2 regions of the Kitasatospora sp. NPDC092948 genome follow, and region 2 is predicted to be linked to the other one. Evidence: riboswitches for the same ligand, from Rfam matches in the RefSeq annotation. Region 2 holds a riboswitch; the other holds the start of a gene.
The links. Region 2 has a riboswitch for cobalamin ahead of metE (5-methyltetrahydropteroyltriglutamate--homocysteine S-methyltransferase). Riboswitches for the same ligand answer to the same signal wherever they lie in the genome.
Positions count from the first base shown of each region.

Region 1: another riboswitch for cobalamin. It lies ahead of metE (5-methyltetrahydropteroyltriglutamate--homocysteine S-methyltransferase); the one in region 2 lies ahead of metE (5-methyltetrahydropteroyltriglutamate--homocysteine S-methyltransferase).

Region 1 covers NZ_JBIVPU010000008.1:228,464-233,873, reverse strand. Annotated here, with positions in the region: gene folP (dihydropteroate synthase) at 1-112, opposite strand, end outside; gene metF (methylenetetrahydrofolate reductase [NAD(P)H]) at 282-1,199, shown strand; gene ACIQF6_RS23900 (hypothetical protein) at 1,243-1,455, opposite strand; gene metE (5-methyltetrahydropteroyltriglutamate--homocysteine S-methyltransferase) at 1,573-3,879, opposite strand; cobalamin riboswitch at 4,027-4,250, opposite strand; gene ACIQF6_RS23890 (enoyl-CoA hydratase) at 4,375-5,148, opposite strand; gene mmsB (3-hydroxyisobutyrate dehydrogenase) at 5,145-5,410, opposite strand, start outside.
Region 2 covers NZ_JBIVPU010000005.1:403,286-408,695, reverse strand. Annotated here, with positions in the region: gene metE (5-methyltetrahydropteroyltriglutamate--homocysteine S-methyltransferase) at 1-1,380, opposite strand, end outside; cobalamin riboswitch at 1,536-1,756, opposite strand; gene cobF (precorrin-6A synthase (deacetylating)) at 1,848-2,609, opposite strand; gene ACIQF6_RS18855 (hypothetical protein) at 2,867-3,265, shown strand; gene ACIQF6_RS18850 (FAD-binding oxidoreductase) at 3,380-4,906, shown strand; gene ACIQF6_RS18845 (alpha/beta hydrolase family protein) at 5,026-5,410, opposite strand, start outside.

The DNA of each region.
Region 1 (5,410 bases), on a different contig from region 2:
CCCGCCAGCGACCACCGTCGGAGAAGGAGTCCGGCGTGACGTTGAGAATCCCCATCACCGCGCAGCGGTCCCGGACGGGGATGCCTGGAAGCTCGAACAAAGGTCTTTCCATGACCCCATTGTGGGGCATCTCAGCACCGGCTCCTCCCGACTCTTCCACCGAAACCCGCCGGACGGGAATTCCCTCCGGGGCAGCCCCTCCAGTCTCCTCCGGCGAACTCCCGCGTATCACGGAGTGGACTCCCGAAGACACCACTACGCGTACCGGATAGCCTGATTTCATGACACTGGGAACCTCCTCCACCCGCACCGACCGGGCGGTCTCCGTTCGCGAACTCCTGGCCACCGGAAAACGTTCCTATTCGTTCGAATTCATGCCTCCGCGGAACGCCGAGGCGGAGGTCGGGCTGTGGAACGCGATCCGCCGCCTGGAAGCGCTGGCACCCACCTTCGTCTCGGTGACCTACGGGGCCGGCGGCTCCACCCGGGAGCGGACGGTGGGTGTCACCGGCCGTATCGCGCAGGAGACGACGCTCACTCCGGCCGCCCACCTGACCGCGGTCGGCCACAGCGTCGCCGAGCTGCGCAACATCCTCGGGCACTACGCCGACCAGGGAGTACGCAACATTCTGGCGCTGCGCGGCGACCCGCCGGGGGACCCGCTGGGCCCCTGGGTCCGACACCCGGACGGCGTGGAGTACGCCGCCGACCTGGTGTCCCTGATCAAGGAGTCCGGCGACTTCTGCGTCGGCGTGGCCGCCTTCCCGGAGCTGCACCCTCGCTCGGCCGACTGGGACGACGAAATCCGCCACTTCATCGGGAAGTGGCGTTCGGGTGCGGACTATGCGATCACACAGATGTTCTTCGACGTGGACAGCTACCTCCGTTTCTGCGACCGTCTCCAGCGCGCCGGATGCGATATCCCAGTGATTCCGGAAATCATGCCGGTGACCAGCATTCGTTCGCTCCGGCGAATTCCGACGCTCAGCACCGCTGCCATCCCGACGAGCCTTTCCAGTCGAATGGAGAAGCACGGCGAAGACCCGGCGGCAGTTCGTTCCATCGGGATCGATCACGCCACCGAGATGTGCCGAAGGCTGATTTCCGAGGGAGTTCCCGGCCTGCATTTCATGACGATGAACTTCTCCACCGTCACCACCGAGATCTACCAGAACCTCGGCCTGCCCCGGCACTGCTGAGCACCGGTGCGGGCCGCTCCCGGGTGGCCCGCACCCCGCGCGGTCAGGGCACCTCCCCCTCGGTCGCCGTGCCGCCTTCCGCCAATGCCAGTCGGGCCAGCGCGTCTGCGAGCGCCTGCTGGAGGACCCGTATCCGCGCTCCTCCGGCGCCGACCTGCCGGCGGGTGGCCAACAGGCTCTCGTACTCCTTCTCCGATATGACGACCAGGACCTCCCCGTCGACCCGAATCCGGTGCGGCAGCGGCCTCCTGCCCATGCGCGTCCCCCATCCATCGCCGCGGCGAGCGCGCCCCCGACCGGAGCCCGGAGGAGGGCGGGCCGCCGGAGCGGGCGCGGCCCACCGGCCGCACCCGCCCTTCCCACCGCCGGCGGTTCAGCCGGCGAGTTCCTCCCGCAGTCGGCGGGCAGCTCCGACAAGGCTGTCGAGCGACGCGCGGGTCTCGCTCCAGCCCCGGGTCTTCAGACCGCAGTCCGGGTTGACCCACAGGCGTTCGGCCGGGATCGCCTCCAGTCCGGCTCGCAGCAGCTCGAGGGCTTCCTCGGTGGACGGCACGCGCGGTGAGTGGATGTCCCACACGCCGGGGCCGACCTCACGCGGGTACCCGGCCTCGGCGAGTTCTCCGGCCACCTCCATGTGCGAGCGAGTGGCCTCCAGCGAGATCACGTCGGCGTCGAGGTCGTCGATCGCCGCCATGACGGCTCCGAACTCGGCGTAGCACATGTGGGTGTGGATCTGGGTGTCGGCGCGGACACCGGACGTGGCGACCCGGAAGGCCTCGGTGGCCCAGTCCAGGTAGGCCGGACGGTCGGCGGCACGCAGCGGCAGGGTCTCGCGCAGGGCGGGTTCGTCGACCTGGATGACCGCCGCGCCCGCCGCCTCCAGGTCCGTGACCTCGTCCCGCAGCGCCAGCGCCACCTGCCGTGCGGTGTCGGCGAGCGGCTGGTCGTCGCGGACGAACGACCAGGCCAGCATGGTCACCGGCCCGGTCAGCATGCCCTTGACCGGACGGTCCGTCAGGCTCTGCGCGTACGCGTACCACTCGACGGTCATCGGGTGCGGCCGGGAGAGGTCGCCGGCCAGCACCGGCGGCCGCACGTACCGGGTGCCGTACGACTGCACCCAGCCGTGCCGGGTGGCCAGGTAGCCGGTGAGCTGCTCGGCGAAGTACTGCACCATGTCGTTGCGTTCGGGCTCGCCGTGCACCAGCACGTCCAACCCGGCCTTCTCCTGGTACGCGATCACCTCGCGGACCTCGTCCTGCATCCGCTCGCGGTAGGCGGCGGCGTCGATCCGGCCGGCCGTCAGATCGGCCCGGGCCACCCGCAGTTCGGTGGTCTGCGGAAAGGAGCCGATGGTGGTGGTGGGCAACAGCGGAAGGCCGAGCCGGATGCGCTGTGCTCGGGCACGCTGCGGGTACGCCTCGGCCCGGCGGGCGTCGGCCTCGGTGACACCGGCGACCCGGGCCCGGACGGCCGGGTCACGGGTGATGGGCGAGGTGGCGCGCGAGGCGAGATCGGCCCGGTTCGCGGCCAGGTCGGCGGCGATGGCGGAGGCGCCCTCGCGCAGGCCGCGGGCAAGCAGCGCCACCTCGGCCGCTTTCTGCTTGGCGAAGGCCAGCCAGCGGTGGATCTGCGGGTCGACGTCCCGCTCGGCGTCGGCGTCCAGTGGGACGTGCAGCAGTGAGCAGGAGGGGGCGACGTCGACGGTGTCGGCGAAGCCGAGCAGGGTGCCCAGGGTGGCGAGCGACTTCTCCAGGTCGTTGATCCAGATGTTGCGACCGTCGACGACCCCGGCGACCAGGCGCTTGCCGGGCAGGCCGCCGACCGCTGCGAGGTCGTCCAGGTTGGCGGCCGCGGGGCCGGTGAAGTCCAGCGCCAGGCCCTCGACGGGGGCCTTGGCGAGCACCGGCAGGGCCGCGCCGAGCCGGTCGAAGTAGGAGGCGACCAGCAGCTTCGGACGGTCCGTCAGCGCGCCGAGCTCGCGGTAGGCGCGGGCGGCGGAGTTCAGCTCGGCCGGGGTGCGGTCCTGGACGAGCGCGGGCTCGTCGAGCTGTACCCACGCCGCGCCGGCCGCCCGCAGGTCGGCCAGCAGTTGCGCGTACACCGGCAACAGGCGGTCCAGCAGGGTGAGCGGCTCGAAGTCGGCGGACACGCCGGGTGCGGGCTTGGCGAGCAGCAGGTAGGTGATCGGGCCGACCAGCACCGGGCGGGCCCGGTGACCGAGCGCGAGGGCCTCCCTCAGCTCGCCGACGGCCTTGGCGGGATTGGCGGCGAACACCGTGTCCGGCCCCAACTCGGGTACCAGGTAGTGGTAGTTGGTGTCGAACCACTTGGTCATTTCGAGCGGTGCGAGGTCCTGGGTGCCGCGCGCCATGGCGAAGTACCCGGCCAGCGGGTCGGCGTCCACCGCGGCCCGGTGCCGGGGCGGGATCGCGCCGACGGCGACCGTGGTGTCGAGCACGTGGTCGTACAGCGAGAAGTCGCCGGTGGGCAGCTCCTGGACGCCCGCCTCGACGAGCTGCGTCCAGTTGGCGCGGCGCAGGTCGGCGGCGGCGGCCAGCAGGGCTTCGGCGCTCACCGCGCCCTTCCAGTAGCCCTCGACGGCCTTCTTCAGCTGCCGGTTGCCGCCCTGGCGGGGATATCCGTGGGCGGTTGCCGCGGCTACGGACTTCGTGGTCAAGGGACTCTCCTTCGCGAGTCTGTCTCCTCGGATGCCCGGGACTGGACGAGAGCGCGAAGGGATGCCGAACCGGACGGACGCCGACACGGCTCCGCCCGGTATGCACGCCGACCCGCCCACGAGGTCACCGGAAAGCCGCCCACGAACGGTCGCGGACGGACAGCGGGCAGGTCTTCGGACTCGCGGGCTCGCCCGGGGAGTTCGACTCCCGGGCACCTACTGGCCGTCGCTTCCCAGACCCTCCGGGTCCAGTGCGTATGACGGCGGTCGTTCCCACTCACCGCTGCGGGGCAGTCCCGGATTCCCACCGGGTTCCCTCTTGCGACGCGCCTGCCTGGCGGACAGGGCGAACCAGCTGCACCGGTCAGACTACGGCCAACTCCTCGGCCTCCGGGCAGCGAATCGCCAAACTGTCCGCATCCTGAGATGTGCCGGGCTTCCGCGCCCCCACCGGGGGAGCCTTCCGTGGTGCGGGCGCGGAGCCCTGTCCGCAGGTCAGCGATGGGTGAAGGACGGCGCCCGCTTCTCGGCGAACGCCGCCATGCCCTCCTTCTGGTCGGCGGTGGCGAAGGCCGCGTGGAAGAGCCGTCGTTCGAATCGCACGCCCTCGGCCAGGGTGGTTTCGAAGGCGCGGCCGACACTCTCCTTCAGCATGATCGCCGCCGGGGCGGACATCGCCGCGATCGTCTCGGCAGTGGTGAGGGCCTCGGTCAACAGATCATCGGCGGGGACGATCCGGGAGACCAGGCCGGCCCGCTCGGCCTCCTCGGCGTCCATCGTTCGGCCGGTGAGGCACAGTTCCATCGCCTTGGCCTTGCCGACCGCCCGGGTGAGCCGCTGCGACCCGCCGATGCCGGGAATGACGCCAAGCGTGATCTCCGGCTGGCCGAACTTCGCGCTGTCCGCCGCCAGCAGGACGTCGCACAGCATCGCCAACTCGCACCCGCCGCCCAGCGCGTACCCCGCGACCGCGGCGACGACCGGTTTCCGCAGCGCCCCGAACCGGTCCCAGGCAGCGAACCAGTCGTCGAGGTAGGCATCGACAAAGGTGAGCGACCGCATCTCCTTGATGTCGGCTCCGGCCGCGAAGGCCCGCTCCGATCCGGTGACGACCAGACAGCCGATCTCCGGGTCGCGGTCGAAGGCCGTCGCCGCAGCGACGACTTCGGTCATCAGCAGGGTGTTGAGGGCGTTCAGGGCCTTCGGTCGGTCGAGCGTGATCAACCCCACCCGGCCCCTGCGCTCGCTCCGGATCGTCTCGTACCTCACGCGGGGTCCTTTCGAAGTGTGCGAATGATGGCGGAGAAGTCCAGCCCGGCGGCCTCGCCCCGGGCGAAGTCGGCGAACAACTCGGCGGCCCGGCGGCCCAGTTCGGCCGGGACGGCGGAGGCGGTGGCGGCGTCGGCGGCGAGCCCGAGGTCCTTGGCCATCAGCGCGGCGGCGAAGCCTGCGGCGTAGTCCCGATTGGCGGGGCTGGCGGGAACAGGGCCGGGCACCGGGCAGTTGCTGGTGAGCGCCCAGCACTGCCCGG
Region 2 (5,410 bases):
GTTCAACTCGGCCCGGGCGGCCCGTAGTTCGGCGGTCTGCGGGAAGGACCCGATGGTGGTGGTGGGCAGCGGCGGCAGCTTCAGCCGGGCTCGCTGCGCCTCGGCGCGGACGGCGTAGGGGGCGTCGCGGCGGGTGTCGGCGTCGGTGACGGCCGCGGCGCGGGCCCGGACGGCCGGGTCCCGGGTGATCGGGGACACCGCGCGGGACGCCAGGTCCGCCCGGTTGGCGGCGAGTTGGGCGGTGACGGCGGAGGTGCCCTCGCGCAGGGCGCGGGCCAGCAGCGCCGTCTCGGCGGCCTTCTGCCGGGCGAACGCCAGCCAGCGGCCGATCTGCGGGTCCAGGTCGCGCTCGGCGGCCACGTCCAGCGGGACGTGCAGCAGCGAGCAGGACGCGGCGACGTCCACCCGGTCGGCCAGGCCGAGCAGGGTGCCGAGGGTGGCCAGCGACTTCTCCAGGTCGTTGATCCACACGTTGCGGCCGTCCACGACGCCCGCGACCAGCCGCTTGCCGGGCAGGCCGCCGACCGCGGCCAGGTCGGCGAGGTTGCCCGCGGCGGGGCCGGTGAAGTCCAGCGCCAGGCCCTCGACCGGAGACTTGGCGAGCACCATCAGGGCCTCGCCGAGCCGGTCGAAGTACGAGGCGACCAGCAGCTTCGGACGGTCCGTCAGCGCGCCGAGGTCGCGGTACGCGCGGGCGGCGGCGTTCAGCTCGGCCGGGGTGCGGTCCTGGACCAGCGCCGGCTCGTCGAGCTGCACCCACTCGGCGCCGGCGGCCCGCAGGTCGGCCAGCAGCTCGGCGTACACCGGCAGCAGCCGGTCCAGCAGGGTGAGCGGCTCGAATCCGTCCGGCGCGCCGGGCGCGGCCTTGGCGAGCAGCAGGTAGCTGATCGGGCCGAGCAGCACCGGGCGGGCCCGGTAGCCCTGGCCGAGCGCCTCGCGGAACTCGCCGACCTGCTTGGCGGAGTTCGCGGCGAACACCGTGTCCGGGCCCAACTCGGGCACCAGATAGTGGTAGTTGGTGTCGAACCACTTGGTCATTTCGAGCGGCGAAAGCTCCTGGGTGCCGCGCGCCATGGCGAAGTAGCCGGCCAGCGGATCGGCCTCCACCGCGGCCCGGTGCCGGGGCGGGACCGCACCGAGGGCGACGGTGGTGTCCAGCACGTGGTCGTACAGCGAGAAGTCGCCGGTGGGGACTTCGGTGATGCCGGCGCCGGCCAGTTGACGCCAGTTGGCGCAACGCAGTTCGGCGGCGGTGGCGAGCAGCGCGTCAGCGGTGACGGCGCCCTTCCAGTAGCCCTCGACGGCCTTCTTCAGTTCCCGGTTGCCACCCTGGCGGGGGTAGCCGTGGACAGTTGCCGCGGCTGCGGACTTCGTGGTCAAGGGGACTCTCCTTCGCGAGCCTCGAACCTGGGTCCGACGGCACAGGAGGACGCGAAAGGAGACGCCAGCGGTGCGGTGCCGCGCTCTCGACTGCGCCTGCCCGCCCGGTGGTTCGCCGACCCGCCCTCGAGGTCATCGGAGGCCGGGCGCGAGCTCTTCGCACCCGGGCAACGGGCAGGTCTTCGGACTCGCGGGCCCGCCAGGGCCGAGGCCCGGACACCTACTGGCCGTCGCTTCCCGGGCCCTTGCGGACCCAGTGCTGATGACGGCGGTCGTTCCCACTCACCGCTGCGGGGCAGTCCCGGATTCCCACCGGGTTCCCTCTTACGACGCGCCTGCCTGGCTGGCAGGGCGAACCAGTTGCGCGGTCAGTGTAGAACGAAGCGGACGGGCGGCGGGACGTCGTTCCGCCATCCGTCCGCTCCATGAGACGCGGAAGAGGCCCCGCGGCCGGGGCGGCCGGCCGGTCAGTCCTCGGTGCGGCGCAGCAGGTAGCTGTCCATGATCCAGCCCTTGCGCTCGCGCGCCCGCTCGCGCAACTCCGCGATGCGGTCGGCCTGTTCGGCGAGCGGCCCGGCGGCCAGGATCTCGTCCTCGGTGCCCAGGTAGGCGCCGTAGTGGATGTGCACACCCGCGGGGTCGATCTTGGTGAACGCGGCCTGCCCGTCCAGCATCACCACCGCGTCCTCCGAGCCCGGGCCGAAACCCTCGGCGGCGAGGCGCCGGCCGGTGGTGATCCGCACGGGGCGCGCGGTGCGGGTCAAGGTGGTGCGGTGGCGGGCCGCCAGCACCGAGATGCTGCTGATGCCGGGGACGACGGTGTACTCGAACGCGGTGCGCCCGCGCGCCAGGATCCGGTCCAGGACGGCGATCACGCTGTCGTACAGCGCCGGGTCGCCCCAGACCAGCAGCGCACCGGTCTGGTCCTCCGCCAGCTCGTCGACGACCGCCTGCTCGACCAGGTCGGCGCGCCGCTCCCGCCACTCCTCGACGGCCTCCTTGTACGCCGCCGTGGCGCGGTCCCGCGCCGGGTCGATCAACTCCACCACCCGGTGCCCGGGCCGCCCGTGCTCGGCGATCATCTGTCGCCGCAGCCGGATCAGGTCCTGGCGCTCCTCGGGCTTGTCCAGCAGCAGGAACGCATCCGTGCGGCCGATCGCCTTGACCGCCTCCAGAGTGAGGTGGTCGGGATCGCCCGCGCCGATGCCGATGACGAGAAGGGTACGCATGACGCCGATTGTGCCTGGTGGCTCCGGCGGCACCGCAGGTGGGAGGCGCGGGAGGCACGGGAGGCACACCGGCCGAGGCCGCTCCGGACCCCCGTACCGGAGCGGCGCGCGGTCGTGCCTCCCGTCCCGCACCCAAGGAAACCGGAACGCCCGGCCCGCCTGCGACTGATTCGACCAGGTTCGAAAGCCCTTGCGGCGTCCGGCCGTTCGGACACCACCGGGGGAGCGTTGTCGGTGCCGGGTGCGATGCTGTCGGGATGACTCCGTGGAACCTGCTCGACCTCGACCGGGCCCTGCGCGCCAGTTGGGCCGCCGACACCTGCTCGCCCGACGACCTGGCCGGCGCCGGGTGGGGGCCCGACAATCCGGCGTGGGGGCACTGCGACATCACGGCCCTGCTGGTGAACGACCTCTTCGGCGGCGAGCTGGTGGTCGGCGAGGTGCACCGGGACGGGGAGCAGCAGGGGTTCCACTGGTGGAACCGGCTGCCGAGCGGCGTGGAGCTCGACCTGACGCTCGAACAGTTCCGGGACGGCCAGCGGGTGACGGGGGCGCGGACCGTCGAACGCCCGGTCGGTCCGACCGTCCGCCGGTGGGAGGAGTACCTGCTGCTGCGGGAGCGGGTCGGGGCGCAGCTCGGCGGCCTGCCGGAGTGACGCGCCGGGCCCGCTGCGCCGATGGGCGCAGCGCGGCGGGCCGGGGGCGGCGGGGGAGGGCGACGATCGGCGGACAGGAGGCTCGCGCGCGCGGCGCGGGCGGAGAGGTTCGCCATGGGTATGGATCGTCGGCGGTTTCTGACCGCCGCTGCGGTGTCGGCGGCAGGCGTGGCCACCGGGACGGGGAACGCGCGGGCGGTGGCGGCGTTCCCTGCCAGGCCGAGGGGCCCGCGGTCGGCGCCGCCGGACTGGCAGGCGCTGCGGAAGCGGCTGGGGGACCGGCTGGTGCTGCCCGACGACGCCGGGTACGGGACGGCCCGGCTCGGCTACAACGAGCTGAACGACGGTCAACTGCCCGCCGCCGTCGCCAAGTGCGGCTCGCCGGACGACGTCCGCGCCTGCCTGGACGTCGCACGCGGCCACGGCATTCCGATCGCGGCCCGCAGCGGCGGCCACAGCTACCTCGGCTACAGCATCCCCGCCCGGGGCCTGGTGATCGACCTGCGCGGCATGGCGGACGTCGAGGTGCGCTCGGACGGGACGGCCGAGGTCGGCGCCGGAGCGCGGCTGATCGACGTGTACGCCGCGCTGGCGGCGGCCGGGCGGCTGCTGCCGGCCGGGAGCTGTCCGACGGTCGGCGTCGGCGGGCTCACGCTGGGCGGCGGCATCGGGGTGCTGGCCCGAAAGTACGGGCTGACCTGCGACCGGCTCGGCGCGGCCCAGGTGGTGACCGCCGACTCCGCCCTGCACACCGCCTCGCCCGACCGCAACGCGGACCTGTACTGGGCGCTGCGCGGCGGCGGTGGCGGAAACTTCGGCGTGGTCACCCGGTTCACCTTCGACACCGCGCCCGCGCCCGGACTGACCGTCATCTCGCTGGCGTTCCCGGCCGGCTCGGCGCCGCAGGTGCTCGGCGCCTGGCAGGAGTGGGTGGCCCGCGCGCCCGAGGAGCTGTGGGCCAACTGCCAGATCGCCGCCGGGAGCCCGCCGAGCTGCCGGGTCGTCGGCTGCTGGGTGGGCGACCCGGACGGCGCGAACCAGCAGGTCGACCGGCTGGTGAAGGCCGCCGGGACGACGCCGACCAGCCGGACGGTCGCCCCCAAGGACTACCTGGCCGCGATGAAGTACATGGCGGGCTGCGCCGGCGACACCGTCGCCCAGTGCCACCCCACCTGGGAGGGCGGCCGGCTGCCGCGGGCCGGATTCGTCGCGGTCTCCCGGATGCTCGGCCCCGGGCCGATCGACCCCGCGAAGGCCGTCGAGCTGATGACCGGCCACAGCGGCATCGACCTCCTGCTCGACTCGCTCGGCGGCGCGGTCGGCCAACTCGCGCCCGACGCAACGGCGTTCCCGCATCGGGCCGCCCTCGCCAGCGCCCAGGTGTACGCGGCCGCGACGCCGTCGACCTCGGCCCGCACGACGGCCACGGTCGACGCGATCCGCGACGGCCTGGCCCGCCTCGGCGCGACCGGCGCGTACGTCAACTACATCGACGCGACGCTGCCGGACTGGGGCTGCGCCTACTACGGCGACAACCTGCCGCGCCTGCGGACGATCGCCCGCCGGTACGACCCCGACGGCGTGTTCGCCTTCCCGCAGTCGGTCACCGCCGCGGCGGGCGGATTCGGGAAGGCCGCCTGACGGCTCCGACGGCTCCGACGGCTCCGACGCTCCGACCTGCCGTCGGGGCGTCGGGGCGTGCGGGCGTCCGGGCGTCGCGGCGTTCGGGTCGTCGCCGGGAGCGCGACCCCGACCTGTCGTCAGGGCGTCCAGGTCATCTCGGGGAAGCGCGGCGACGGGCCGTCCAGCAGGCGGGTGTCCCGGCCGCGGAGCCAGCGGTCGAAGAAGGCGGCGACGTAACTGCGGGTGGCGTCCTCGGCGCGGTCGGCGGGAACGCCGCCGATGTCGGCCTCCAGCCGGCCGACGTCGAGGGCGCCCTGTGGGGCCAGTTGGGGGAGGAGCGGCTCCGCGTCGGTGTACGAGCCGTGCCGGGAGCCCTCCATGGTGAAGTCCGCGTGCCAGCCGTGGCTGTGCTGCCAGAGCGCGGCCCAGCCGGGCTGGTGGTGGTAGTCGCCGGAGCCGTCGTCCCGGGTGCCCAGGAGGAGGAACGGGCGGTCCAGGCCGTCCTCGGCGACGGTGGAGAGG